3 regions of the Anoxybacillus sp. FSL W8-1294 genome follow, and region 1 is predicted to be linked to each of the others. Evidence: riboswitches for the same ligand, from Rfam matches in the RefSeq annotation. Region 1 holds a riboswitch; each other region holds the start of a gene.
What was found. A riboswitch is a leader RNA that binds a small molecule or an ion and turns the genes downstream of it on or off. The one in region 1 is predicted to bind S-adenosylmethionine.
Positions count from the first base shown of each region.

Region 2: another riboswitch for S-adenosylmethionine. It lies ahead of mtnK (S-methyl-5-thioribose kinase); the one in region 1 lies ahead of NSQ23_RS11820 (bifunctional homocysteine S-methyltransferase/methylenetetrahydrofolate reductase).
Region 3: another riboswitch for S-adenosylmethionine. It lies ahead of mtnW (2,3-diketo-5-methylthiopentyl-1-phosphate enolase); the one in region 1 lies ahead of NSQ23_RS11820 (bifunctional homocysteine S-methyltransferase/methylenetetrahydrofolate reductase).

Region 1 is NZ_CP150179.1:2,207,887-2,212,165, reverse strand. Features, by position in the region: gene NSQ23_RS11820 (bifunctional homocysteine S-methyltransferase/methylenetetrahydrofolate reductase) at 1-1,551, opposite strand, end outside; SAM riboswitch class I at 1,619-1,721, opposite strand; gene NSQ23_RS11815 (YajQ family cyclic di-GMP-binding protein) at 1,815-2,306, opposite strand; gene NSQ23_RS11810 (BMP family ABC transporter substrate-binding protein) at 2,473-3,438, shown strand; gene NSQ23_RS11805 (methyl-accepting chemotaxis protein) at 3,451-4,279, shown strand, end outside.
Region 2 is NZ_CP150179.1:1,976,814-1,981,092, reverse strand. Features, by position in the region: gene NSQ23_RS10540 (sugar ABC transporter substrate-binding protein) at 1-300, opposite strand, end outside; gene mtnA (S-methyl-5-thioribose-1-phosphate isomerase) at 297-1,355, opposite strand; gene mtnK (S-methyl-5-thioribose kinase) at 1,342-2,511, opposite strand; SAM riboswitch class I at 2,584-2,683, opposite strand; gene NSQ23_RS10525 (carbon-nitrogen family hydrolase) at 2,771-3,565, opposite strand; gene iscB (RNA-guided endonuclease IscB) at 3,602-4,279, opposite strand, start outside.
Region 3 is NZ_CP150179.1:1,972,242-1,976,520, forward strand. Features, by position in the region: gene NSQ23_RS10500 (methylthioribulose 1-phosphate dehydratase) at 1-316, opposite strand, end outside; gene NSQ23_RS10505 (2-hydroxy-3-keto-5-methylthiopentenyl-1-phosphate phosphatase) at 313-972, opposite strand; gene mtnW (2,3-diketo-5-methylthiopentyl-1-phosphate enolase) at 969-2,189, opposite strand; SAM riboswitch class I at 2,250-2,356, opposite strand; gene NSQ23_RS10515 (pyridoxal phosphate-dependent aminotransferase) at 2,446-3,618, opposite strand; gene iscB (RNA-guided endonuclease IscB) at 3,946-4,279, shown strand, end outside.

The sequences.
Region 1 (4,279 bases):
GTAAATTGGCGTCGCCAAATGTTTTGTCGCCTCGTATACGTCTTCGATTTGTTTTTCACTATATAGCGGCTGCGTTAAAAAATATTGCGCTCCGCATTCAATTTTTTTCTCTAGTCGTTTCACCGCTTTATCTAAATGGCGTACGTTCGGATTAAAGGCCGCAGCGATGGAAAAGTTCGTTTTTTGTCCGAGCGGTTTTCCAGAATACGAAAGCCCTTCGTTAAATTGACGAATTAACGAAATGAGGTCAAATGACGATAAATCGTAGACGGATGTCGCCCCTGGAAAGTCGCCGACTTTTGATGGATCGCCGGTTAAAGCGAGCACATCGGTCATGCCGAGCGTATGAAGCCCCATTAAGTGCGACTGTAAGCCGATTAAATTGCGGTCGCGGCATGTAATGTGAATAAGCGGGCGCATGTTCAGTTGTTGTTTGACGATCGTTCCGACAGCGACGTTGCTAATGCGTGGTGTTGCTAGCGAATTGTCAGCAAGCGTTAGCGCATCAATATGTGCTTCTTTCAACGCTTTGGCGCCTTCTAAAAATGTTGTTAAGCCGAGCTTTTTTGGTGGATCGAGCTCGACGATGATCGAACGGCGCGTGCGGGCGATGTCGGCTAAGGAAGGTTCTTTCGCCCGTTCCGCTTCTTGCACGACGATTGTATGCCGTTGTTTCACTTTTTTTTCATATACAGGTGTGCGGTCGGACAGGGCGCGAGCGATAGCGGAAATATGTTTCGGCGTCGTTCCACAACATCCGCCGATGAGTCGAACTCCTTGATCGCGAAAGGCGCGCGCTGTTTCTTCAAAATATTGTTCGCTCGTTTCATAAACGAACCGTCCGTCGCGATATTGCGGCAAGCTTGCGTTTGGGTACACCGATAAAAAGGCGCGCGTCGGAATCGGCACTTCTTCAAGCGAGCGCAACATATGATACGGACCGAGATGGCAGTTTAAGCCAACGACATCGGCGCCAAGCTGTTCGAGTTGACACAGCGCATCTGCAAGCGGCATGCCATGTTGTAAGACGCCAATGTCGTGCAAGGTGACGTGGGCGATGATCGGCAACGTCGTTTCTTGGCGAGCGATGGAAAGAACGGTTTGCAGTTCTTCAAAATCGTAATACGTCTCAAGCAGCAGGCCATCGACGCCTTCGTTTAACAAGACGTACAGTTGCTCGCGAAACGTTCGTTTCACTTCTTCGAGCGAAATGGTGCTTTTATTTGTGCTGCGGAGTCCCCCAATTGTGCCGAGCACATAGGCGCGTCCTTTTGCGGCTTGCTTGGCAAGTTGGACAGCCGCTTTATTGATTTCTTTCACATCGTCTTGCAAGCCGTAGCGAGCAAGTTTTACATAGTTGGCGCCATATGTGTTCGTTTGGATCACTTCAGCTCCTGCTTCGATATACGCTTCGTGAATATGAACGATTTCTTCAGGCTTTGTCACATTTAATTCTTCAAAACAGCGATCGATGCCGTGCGCATATAATAACGTCCCCATCGCTCCATCGGCGATGACGATGCGTTCTTTTAAATCATCTAGCAATCCCACGTCCATTCCTCCGTTTCTTTTTCAAATAAAAAAGTCTCCTCCATAAGAAGAAGACGTTGCACGCTCCTTCTTATCTTCCAAGCGAATCGCTTGTCTGGACTTAGCACCTTGACGATCGTCAGGTTGCTGAAGGTTCATCGGGCCAGTCCCTCCCCTTCTCTCGATAAGATGATGTGTATGAAGTTACTCATAAATGTAACTGATTTTTTAGAAATATTCAACTATTTTATTTGAGAAAAGAAAAAAGAAGGCGCATAGCCTTCTTAACGGTAGTTGACGAATTGGACGTCGATCGGTAAATCTGCTTCGCGAATCGCGGCGATGACTTTTTGCAAATCGTCTTTACTTTTGCCGCTGACGCGAATTTGGTCTTCTTGAATTTGACTTTTCACTTTTAAACCTGTATTTTTAATGATTGTGTTAATTTTTTTCGCGTTGTCTTTGTCGATGCCTTGAACGAGTTTCGCACGCTGGCGCACCGTTCCGCCAGACGCAGCTTCCACTTTTCCGTATTGAATGTTTTTTGTAGGGACGCCACGTTTAATAAGTTTGCCGATGAGCACATCTTTCAGTTGTTCTAGTTTGAACTCGTCGTCGGAAATAAGAATAAGCTCGTCTTTTTCAAGCGAAATGTCGCTTTTGCTCCCTTTAAAGTCATAGCGATTTTGAATTTCTTTTAACGCGATGTTGATGGCGTTCGTGACTTCCGACAAATCGACTTTTGACACGATATCAAATGAACTTTCTTTTGACATATGGATCACCTCGGCATAAATTCGTTGTGTTTCCATTATAGTCGATCGTTGGCATATGAACAACTTTACAAAATTTTTATATTAAAAAGTAAACAAACTGTCGAATGTTGTCGATATAATAAATGAAGTGAGATTTAATCGAATAGTAAGGAGATGAGGAAATTTTATGAAAAAAATCATTTCACTCATGATGGCATTTGTTTTGTTGCTTGCCGCTGGGTGTTCGCAAACGAGCTCATTTCAGCCGAAAGAGCGTGTAAAAATTGGCATTATGTTATCAGACGTTGGACTTGGCGATCAATCATTTAGCGATTCGGCGTTTAAAGGATTGATGAAAGCGCGTGATGAACTTGGCGTCTTTTTTGACTATCGCGAATTAAAAGAAACCGGAACGTATGAAAAAGGGCTAACGGAACTTGTTGAAGCTGGGAACGATCTTGTCATCGGACTTGGGTTTATGGTGCAACAAGATTTAGAAAAAGTCGCGAAAAAATATCCGAAACAACAATTTATATTGATTGATGCGGTGTCTGATTTACCAAACATCACTTCGATTACGTTTAAAGAAGATGAAGGAAGCTTTTTAGCGGGCGTCGTCGCTGGCATGTTGACGAAAACGAACAACGTTGGCTTTGTTGGCGGAGCGGATGTACCTTTAATTCGTAAATTTGCAAACGGCTTTATTCAAGGGGTAAAAGCGGTGAAGCCAGAAGCGAAGGTACAAGAAGTGTATGCCGGCAATTTCGGTGATGATAAACTTGGGGCACAAATCGCGAAACAAATGATCGGAAACGGTGCCGACGTGTTGTACGCAGCAGCAGGGTTTACAGGTGTTGGCGTGTTGCGCGAAGCGGAGATGAATAAAAAATATGCGATCGGTGTCGATAGCGACCAATATTTTTATGCGGAAAAAGCGGTTGTGACATCGATGTTAAAAAATGTCGATGTGGCGCTATATACGGTCATTCAACAATATGTCGAAAAGAAAGAAGTGCCTAAAGGGACGGTCGAACTCGGCTTAAAAGAAAACGGTGTTGATTTAGCACCGATTCGCGTTGTGACATTCACTCCAGAACAACAAGCAACGCTTGAAAAATGGAAAGAAAAAGCGACGAACGGCATCGCACAATAAAGGAGGGATACGATGTCCATTAAACAGCGATTGTTATTTCATTCATTAGCCACGCCAATTATTGCAGGCGCCATTATTGTGTTTATTATTATGAATATGCTGTCGATTCAATCGTCCAATCAAGATTTTGTGCCACTCATGATGAAGACGCAACATTTACAAGCAGAATTGAAGGCGACGAAGCAAAGTTTAAGCAACTATGCGTATAGCCCGACAGAAGGAAATAAACAAGAAGTGCTTGTTCATTTAGCGGAATCGGAAAAGCTACTTCAAGCGTTAAATAAAGGATTAACTCAACCGTATTTCCGTTCTGCACTTGAACAGGCGAATAAAAAATTTGCGGCGCTTGATGCGGAATCGAAAGCGGCACTTGATGCGCGAAATGTAGCGGAAATTCGCCGCCAATCGATGCGGGCAGAAGGAGTATTAAACGACATATACGTCGTGAACACGTATGTCGCTGAATATTATACGTATATGCAACAAACGTTACAAAAGCAAATTTCAGGCGTTATTACCATTTCGCTCGTTGCGATTGTCATCGTGTTATTGTTTGCTGGATTTAGCGGATTCCGTCTAACGCAAAAAATTACGACGCCGCTCAAAAAAATTGCTGAAAACGCGAAGCAAATCGCAAGCGGCAATTTGCGCATCGAGCCTGTGAAATATAACGGGAAAGATGAGCTTGCTGATTTAAATGCAGCATTTACAACGATGGCTGATCAACTAAACGGTTTGCTTCAGTCGGTTGATACAGTAAGTAAGCAAGTCGAGACGTTTGCGAAAGATATTGATGATGAAACGAAAATGTTGACGGAAATTAATAGCCAAGTTGCCGTAT
Region 2 (4,279 bases), 230 kb from region 1:
CTTCGTTAAATCGTTGTCGGCGTTATAAATTTGCACGTCGCCGCCAAATTTCGCGACTTGTTCTTTTACGCCGGCGATATATTGCGATGAAAACGTGCCGATCGACATTTGCATAATGGCAGCAATCTTAATCGGCTTTTGTAACGCTTCTGGAATGTCGGCTTGTTCTGTTTCTCCTTTTGCTTCTTCTTTCGCTTCTTGTTTCGGCTGTTCGGCCGGTTTCGATACGGCGTCTTGTTCATTCGTGCACCCTGTTAAAAGGGCAAATATAAGCACGATGAGTATTGATAGTTTTTTCATGCGGAAACCTCCTCAAATAATGTCGGTAGCTTCGTTTTGTAGTCGCCAGACACGATGCCTTTTTCGGTAATGATGCCGGTAATGAGTTCATGCGGCGTAACGTCAAATGCAGGATTGTACACGTTCACATTCGGCGCGATGTTTACACCAGCGATATGGGTCACTTCTTCTTTCGCCCGTTCTTCAATCGGAATGTCGTCGCCTGTTTCCGTCTGTAAGTCGATCGTCGATAGCGGAGCGGCGACGTAAAACGGAATGTTGAACGCGTTCGCTAAAATCGCTAAGCCGAGCGTGCCGATTTTGTTCGCTGTATCGCCGTTGGCGGCAATGCGGTCTGCCCCGACGATGACGGCAGAAATGCGCTTTGCTTTCATCGTTTGCGCCGCCATATTGTCTGTAATGAGCGTCACATCGATGCCAGCTTGCGAAAGTTCCCAAGCGGTAAGCCGCGCACCTTGCAGCACAGGGCGCGTTTCGCAAGCGTACGCATGAAGCGTCATTCCTTTTTCTTTCGCTAAATGAAACGGTGCGAGCGCCGTGCCGTAACGCGCCGTTGCAATCGCCCCCGCATTGCAAATCGTCATGATGCGATCGCCGTCTTGGAACAAAGAAAGGGCATGTTCGCCGATGCGTCGGCATACGTCTTCATCTTCAACTTGAATGCAAATCGCTTCATGAATGAGCGTCGTTTTCGCTTCATTGACCGAGGTGGCGTTGGCGACGCTTTTCATGAGCCGGTCAAGCGCCCAAAATAAATTGACGGCAGTCGGGCGCGAACTCGCTAAATAGTCGCGGTCGCGCTTTAAATTGGCGTGAAACTGTGCTAAGTCGTTTGTTTCATACGATTTTGCCGCAAGCGCTAACCCGAAGGCAGCGGTCATGCCGATCGCCGGCGCCCCGCGCACTTTTAACGCGACGATCGCGTCCCATACGTCTTTTATGTTTTTTAAGTCTAAATATTCAGTCTTATGAGGCAACGCTTGTTGGTTTAAAATCGTAATATGCGTATCGTGCCATTGTACAGATTTCATCATTTTCCTCCTAGCTGTTGACATGTGCGGTTTGTTGTACGAGACGTTTGATAGCATGAATCGGCAAATGTTCACGTTGCACGATGAGTTCGCGTCCGAGGCGAAGAGCGTGCCGTTTCGCTTCGAGTCGCCGTTCAAGCGGCAATTCATCGAGGTCCGCCACATGCGCTAAACCGATCGTGCGGCGAATGACTTCGCAACCCGCAAATCCGATCGCTTCGACGAGCGCGTCGTTCATGATGTCGTCGAGCACGAAAGAAACACGCGCATACGGTTCGTTGCTTTCTTGCCAACATGTCGTAAATGTACGAACAAACACGTCCCACGTTTTTTCAATATGCGTAAAGAGCGGCTCGCGTTCGCTTTCATGGCGAGAGAGGGCGTTTAATAGTAAATTGGCAAAAAATTGCCCTAAATCAAAGCCGATCGGACCGTAAAATGCAAATTCTGGATCAATTACTTTCGTGTCATCGTCGCTTGCGAATATGCTTCCGGTATGTAAGTCGCCATGAAGCAACACGTCTGCTTTTGTTAAAAAGAGCCGTTTTAATTTCGCTGTTTCGCGCTTGAGTTCATCATCTTGCCAAAGTTGTTCGACGTCTGTACGAAGCTCCGTTTCAAAGCTGTTCGTGTCGTGGTCAAAAAACGGGTCGGTAAAGACGAGATCTTCCGTAATTTTACAAAGTTCAGGGTTTGTAAACTGTTGCACGAGCTTCTTTTTTTGTTGTTGATTCATGCCGAAATCAGACGTATAAAAAGCTGTTTTCGCGACAAACTCACCGATATGTTCAGAAAGCTTCGGAAATGTTTTTCCTTCGATCAGCCCGCGGCGTGCAATTTGTAAATGCGACAAATCTTCCATCACCGTAATCGCTAAAGTCTCATCGGAATAATACACTTTTGGTACATACTGAGGGACGTAGCTTGCGAACGTGCGCAACGCTTGGCTTTCGATTGTCGCGCGCTTTAATGTAAGCGGCCAGCTTTCGCCGACGACTTTCGCGTACGGCAACGCTTGTTTAATGATGATGCTGTCGTTTGTGCGCTCGTTGACGATGCGAAAGACGAGGTTTAAGTTGCCATCGCCAATTTCTTGGCATGAAAGAAGTGCATCTTCTTGGAATAGCCCTAAACGAATCGCGAGCGCGACCGCCTTTTGCTCTGTTAACGGTTCGTACATAGTAATTCCTCCCTTAGCATAAATAAAAAACCTCTTTCGCTGAACGAAAGAGGTTTGAAGTTTGCTTCGCACCTCTTATCTCTCAGCCTACTGCTGCAAGAATTAGCACCGTGCGTCATCGCCGGTTGCCGGGTTTCATCGGGCTCGTCCCTCCACCTGCTCTTGATAAGAGTGTTTACCATTATTTAAATGTTTTGAACAGTGAAAAAGTTTCGTGAATTCGCTTGATTCGAATCATACATCGCTTTATGCTTGTTTGTCAATCCCTTTTTTCAAAAATTTTATACACATCTGGGCGACGATCGGCAAAAATCGGGATGCGCGCGCGCACGTCTTGCACTTCGTTTATGTCGATATTCGCCACAATGACCGTTTCTTGTTCATTTCCTTCCGCAAGAATATTTCCCCACGGATCGATAATCATCGAGTGGCCGGCAAATTCGTTGTTCGGATCTTTTCCTGCGCGGTTGCAAGCGACGACGTAACATTGATTTTCAATCGCGCGCGCCATTAACAACGTGCGCCAATGATGCAGGCGAACGAGCGGCCATTCGGCGACGACAAATAGCACTTCGGCACCGTGAAGCACATGAGCGCGAATCCATTCCGGAAAGCGAATGTCATAACAAATGACGCCTGCGCCCGTCACACCGTCAAGCGAAAATATACCCGTCGTTTCCCCAGCTTGCAAATGTTTATGTTCATCCATCAATTTGAACAAATGAAGTTTACTATATTCACAAACGACATCGCCGTTTCGATCGACGATATACATCGTGTTCGTTATTTGTCTTTCTGTCTTTTTCGCTACCGATCCGCCGACAATATGCACATTGTACGCACGTGCAAGCGAAGAAAGAAACGTTTTTGCATCTTCGCCGTTTTCATCGGCGATATCGCCAAGTCTCGCTAAATCGTATCCTGTCGTCCATAGCTCTGGCAAGACGACGACGTCGACGTTACGGGCAATTTGTTCCATGTAGCGCACGACGGTTTGTTTATTTTTTTCCGGCTCCCCAAAGGCAATGTCCATTTGTATACAAGCAATATTCATTCGTTTCACGAAACTCACGCAAGGAAGCCCCTGCCTTTAGGCACGGGGAGGAATTGCGCCTTGTGCAAGCTCCGCTTCCTCCTTTCTGTAAGTATATCCATCAAATCGCTGAATGACTTGAATATATTTATAGCTGATTCCTTGTGCGATACGTTTACCGTCTTTTCCTTTGATGTCGAAATTTCCAGTCTTCCTGCATGCCACTTCACCAAACCACACGCCTTTGTATTTTCCTCTTGGAACAATAGCCTTAACCATGTCTCCTGTTTGGAAGCCAAAGAAGAACTTTTGTCTTGCAAGATAACCCCTTGGGAAGCCATATCTATCTAGGTTTGTGCGTGAACGACTGCCACGCCCTTTTGCCTTGATGAATAACACTTCTTTTGTTTTGAAGTACAAGTGGTTTGGTGTGCTTTCTCCAACGCAACAGGCATCAAAATAGTGTGTTTTCGGCAAACCTAAACGAATACGATTCATTTTTGTTCGTGCACCTGTTCCGCACTCAACATCTAATCTTGCCTGCTTTAATACTTCGTACACTTTCCGTCTTGTTGCGTTAATGATACTTGTGTCTTTTAATGATTCTTTGACTTGTTTTTGAATGTGTGGACAGCCAAACTCTTCTGCTGTTTGGTTTCCTTTTCTTTGGTTGCAATCTCGACATGCAAGGCAAAGGTTATCTATTCGATCTGTCCCGCCTCTCGATTTTGGAAT
Region 3 (4,279 bases), 240 kb from region 1:
GTTCTGAAACGATATTGTTGTCGACCGTATGCACGTGCAAAACGCAACCGGCGTTCGTTTTGTTGTAAATTTCAACGTGAAGAAGCGTCTCCGCCGACGGCTTTACATGCGTCGCTTCCGCCGGTCGTCCGTCAGCATCGACGAGTAAAAAATCTTCCGCCGTCTCTTTTCGCTTATCTTTTCCGCTTGCGGTGACAAGAAACGTAAGCGGCTCATCGCTCACTTTCAGCGACAAATTGCCGCTTGTCGCCATAAACCAGTCGCGCGCCGCTAGCTCTCGTTTGACTTCCGCTAGCTCTTCCCATTTCTCTTTCACACAATCACCTCGCTCTCTTTTAACACATGAATGACGTCATAAAACGTCGTAAACGGCGTATGCGGTAAGTTTAGCTCACGGCATTTTTCAAGTAAAAAGTCGCGCGCGATGACGTGATCGGCTCGTTTTGCTGCCGCTAAATCGGTAATGGAATCGCCGATGACGATCGTTTTTGCCCCTTTTGGCGCGAGTTTACGAAGAAGCGACGGCTTGCAGCAGCCGCATCCATTTTGGCAATATTCATCGCACGCATGCGGCCACGTAATGCGAATCGTATCGCCGCTAAAATCGGCGCTGTTACAAAAAATGCGCTCTTTTTCAACGAGCCCGTCAAGCAGCGGATAAACGAAAAAGTCGATGCCGCCGCTCACAATATAAAGCGGAATTTGTCGCTCGTTCGTAAACGCGACAAAGTCGGAAAATCCGTCGCGAATGCGCGCGGTGTCAATCAGAAATTGCACGATGTCTTCTTTCAGCGTCGTCGGCAACAACGAAAACATCCGACCGACCCCTTCCTGCACCGTACATGCCTGCGCCAATATATCGTCTTTGATCGCTTCCCACTCCGGCGGAGCAAACTGTTTCATTAAAGCAATAATATTATCGTTTAACGTAATCGTCCCATCAAAATCGCAAAAAATGACCGGCTTCATCATGCGCTCCCCCATAAGTCAAGCGCTTGTTTTAACGCTTCGTTTTCCGTCGCAGCCTCATGAAGCGAACGCCCAGAAAGCACCGCTTCCACCGCGGCGCGAAACGCTTGCCCGCCACCGACAGCGCCTTGCGGATGTCCGTGCACTCCACCGCCCGCGTTAATGACACAATCGATGCCAAAGTCGCGCATAAGAAGCGGCACAAGCCCCGGATGAATACCGGCAGATGGAACAGGGAATGCGCGTAAAAACAAATCTTCTTTCGTCAACTCCTCAGAAATGGCGAGCGCCTGTTGCTTTTCAAGCGCAACGCTTCCGTACGGCGATGGAAAGAGCGAAAAATCTGCCCCTGCCATGCGCAACAATTTCCCAAGTAAAAGCGCATAACTGACGCCATACACGTGCGACGAAGCGATCGCTCCGCTAAACGACGGATGCGCCATAATCGGCAAACGAATGTCGTCATCTTCACGAAGCGCTTGCAACACGTCAAGTCCGTATGTAAAGACGTTAAACAATAATACGTCCGCGCCAAGTTCTGCCGCGCGCCTTGCTTTGTCTTTTAGTTCAAACGTTTTTCCGGTTAAGTTCACCGCATATAACGTCCGATGCCCTGTTTGTTCGTACACGTCTTGTAACGCTTGTTTTCCTGCGACGATCCGTTTTTCAAAAGGGGTAAGGTCGTTATCAAACAAAATTTCATCATCTTTGACGAGATCGACGCCGCCAAGCGCTTGCAGTTTTAATTGTTCGGTGACGTATTGTAAATCACGCCCAATGACCGCTTTAAAAATGCTCATCACAAGCGGACGGTCAAAGACGCCAAGCTTTTCGCGAATGCCGTCCATGCCAAAGCGTGGACCGGGAAATGCCCGTTTTAATTCATCCGAAAACGTAAGATCAACGAGTTTAATCGTTCCGTCAAGCGACAACTTCCCAAACGTCGTCGTCAAAATCGCTGGAAAATCGGCGCTAAAATTGACGCTCGGATACGAAATGCGCACGAGCGCCCGTTTAAGCCGCTTCCCGAAATACGTATTGACGCGCTCGTCTTCGTCCAGCTGTTCGATACAGTCGACGATGCCTTTATGCTTTTTTAACTGCTCTTGTTCAAGCTGCGGCAAATCGGTCCACGAACCGACAGTGAGCCCAAGCGCGATTCCTTCCGCTTTTTTCGCCAAATCTTTGTCATCATGAATCAAATACGTTGCGGTAATCATACTCCCACTCCTTTACAAATAAAAAACCTCTTCATAAGAAGAGGTTCGATCAGTCGTCTCTTCTTATCTCTCAGCGATTGCTGCGAGAATTAGCACCGTGCTTAACAGCTGTTAAGTCGGTTGCCGGGCTTCATCGGGCTCGTCCCTCCGCCTACTCTTGATAAGAATTCGCAATGTATATAATTTTTTGAACAGTTCGTTTTTCGTAAATGTAATTCGAATTATGCCAGCACTTTCTCCATTTGTCAATCATTTTTTAAAAAAGTTGCAACCGTCCGATTCGTTCCGCTGCTTCTTTTAGCCGTTCTTCACTCGTCAATAGCCCTACGCGCACGTAGCCTTCCCCATGTTCCCCAAAACCGATGCCCGGTGCGACCGCCACATGCGCTTGATTAAGCAAAAGGTCAGCAAACGTCTCAGACGTATATCCTTTTGGCACCGGAAGCCAAGCGAAAAACGAACCTGCTGGCGCTTGCACGTCCCACCCGATTTCACGAAGCGCATGAATAAACGTATTGCGCCGCGATTCATACGTCGCCACAAGCTCGGCGACGCATTGTTGCGAATCAAGTAGTGCGACTGCTGCCGCTTCTTGAATCGCCCCGAACATGCTGACGTATAAATGGTCTTGTAATACGTTGATCGCTTCAATCATGCTTTCGTTACCGACCGCAAAACCGATGCGCCATCCTGCCATATTGTACGTTTTTGAGAACGTATAAATTTCAATGCCGACGTCTTTCGCCCCTTCGACTTGTAAAAAGCTTACTGGCTTTTTCCCATCAAAACCGATCGCCCCGTACGCAAAATCGTGCACGACACCAATCCCGTATTTTTGTGCGAACGAAACTGTTTCAGCAAAAAATGATTGTGTTGCCGTCGCGCCTGTCGGGTTGTTCGGATAGTTTAAAAACATAAGTTTCGCTTGTTTTACGACACGTTCGTCCAACTCCTCATAATTAGGCAAAAAATTGTTTTCCGCTCGCAGCGGCATCGTTTCCATGCGCGCTCGCGCGAGCACAACGCCCGACCAATAATCTGGGTATCCAGGATCAGGAACGAGCACAACATCGCCTGGGTTTAATAAACAAAGCGGCATTTCGACTAGCCCAGCTTTTCCGCCAAATAAAATGGCGACTTCTTTTTTCGGATCAATCGTTACCCCATATTCGCGCTTATAAAATGTCGCCACCGCCTCTTTTAAAAACGAATAGCCGCGAAATGGCGAATATTTATGATATGTCGGGTTGGCAGCCGCTTGCTGAAGCGCGGCAACAATATGCGGAGGCGTCGGCTGATCCGGGTTTCCTTGTCCTAAATTAATAACATCTCTTCCTTCAGCAATGACCGCATGTACTTTTTGGACGAGCGAAGCGAAGAATTGCTTCGGTAGTTGCTGTAACAAGTTCGATTGCGGAAATGTCGTCATTTTTCCCACCTACTTCACAAAAAGGTTGAAATTCTAGTCAAACATCATATATTGTAAAAATCAAAATGTAAAGAAAATTTTTTTGAGGTCAACAACCCAATGACTAAAGTCATGGGCTTGTAAGCCCCATGTTGACCAGACCAAGGCTTGAAACAGAGCCTACGTTATAGATGTCATGACACGTTCGGGTGCTTCTCCAGCCCGTTCCTCTGTCGTGCAAGATTAAACAAGCGTGGTGGGTAGCGCTAGTGTCTTGCACATAACAAGCATCTATAACATGGTCGAGGAGAATATGACCTGCGTAAGCAGAGGAAAGGGGAGGACCCTATGGTTTTTGTGTTAGACACAAATAAGTGTCCGCTTGCTCCTTGTCACGAAGCAGTTGCGAGAAAGCTGTTGAAACAAGGGAAGGCGGCGATTTACAAACGATTCCCATTTACCATTATCTTGAAAAAATCAGTGGACGAATCAGAAAATGAAACAACATATCGGCTAAAAATCGACTATGGAAGTAGACATACAGGATTAGCGATTTTGCGAGGACAAGAAGTGGTATGGTTAGGGCAACTTGACCATCGCACAGACATCAAGGAAAGAATAGATAAAAGGCGTGCTTTTCGTCGAGCAAGACGAAATCGAAAAACAAGATACAGAAAACCAC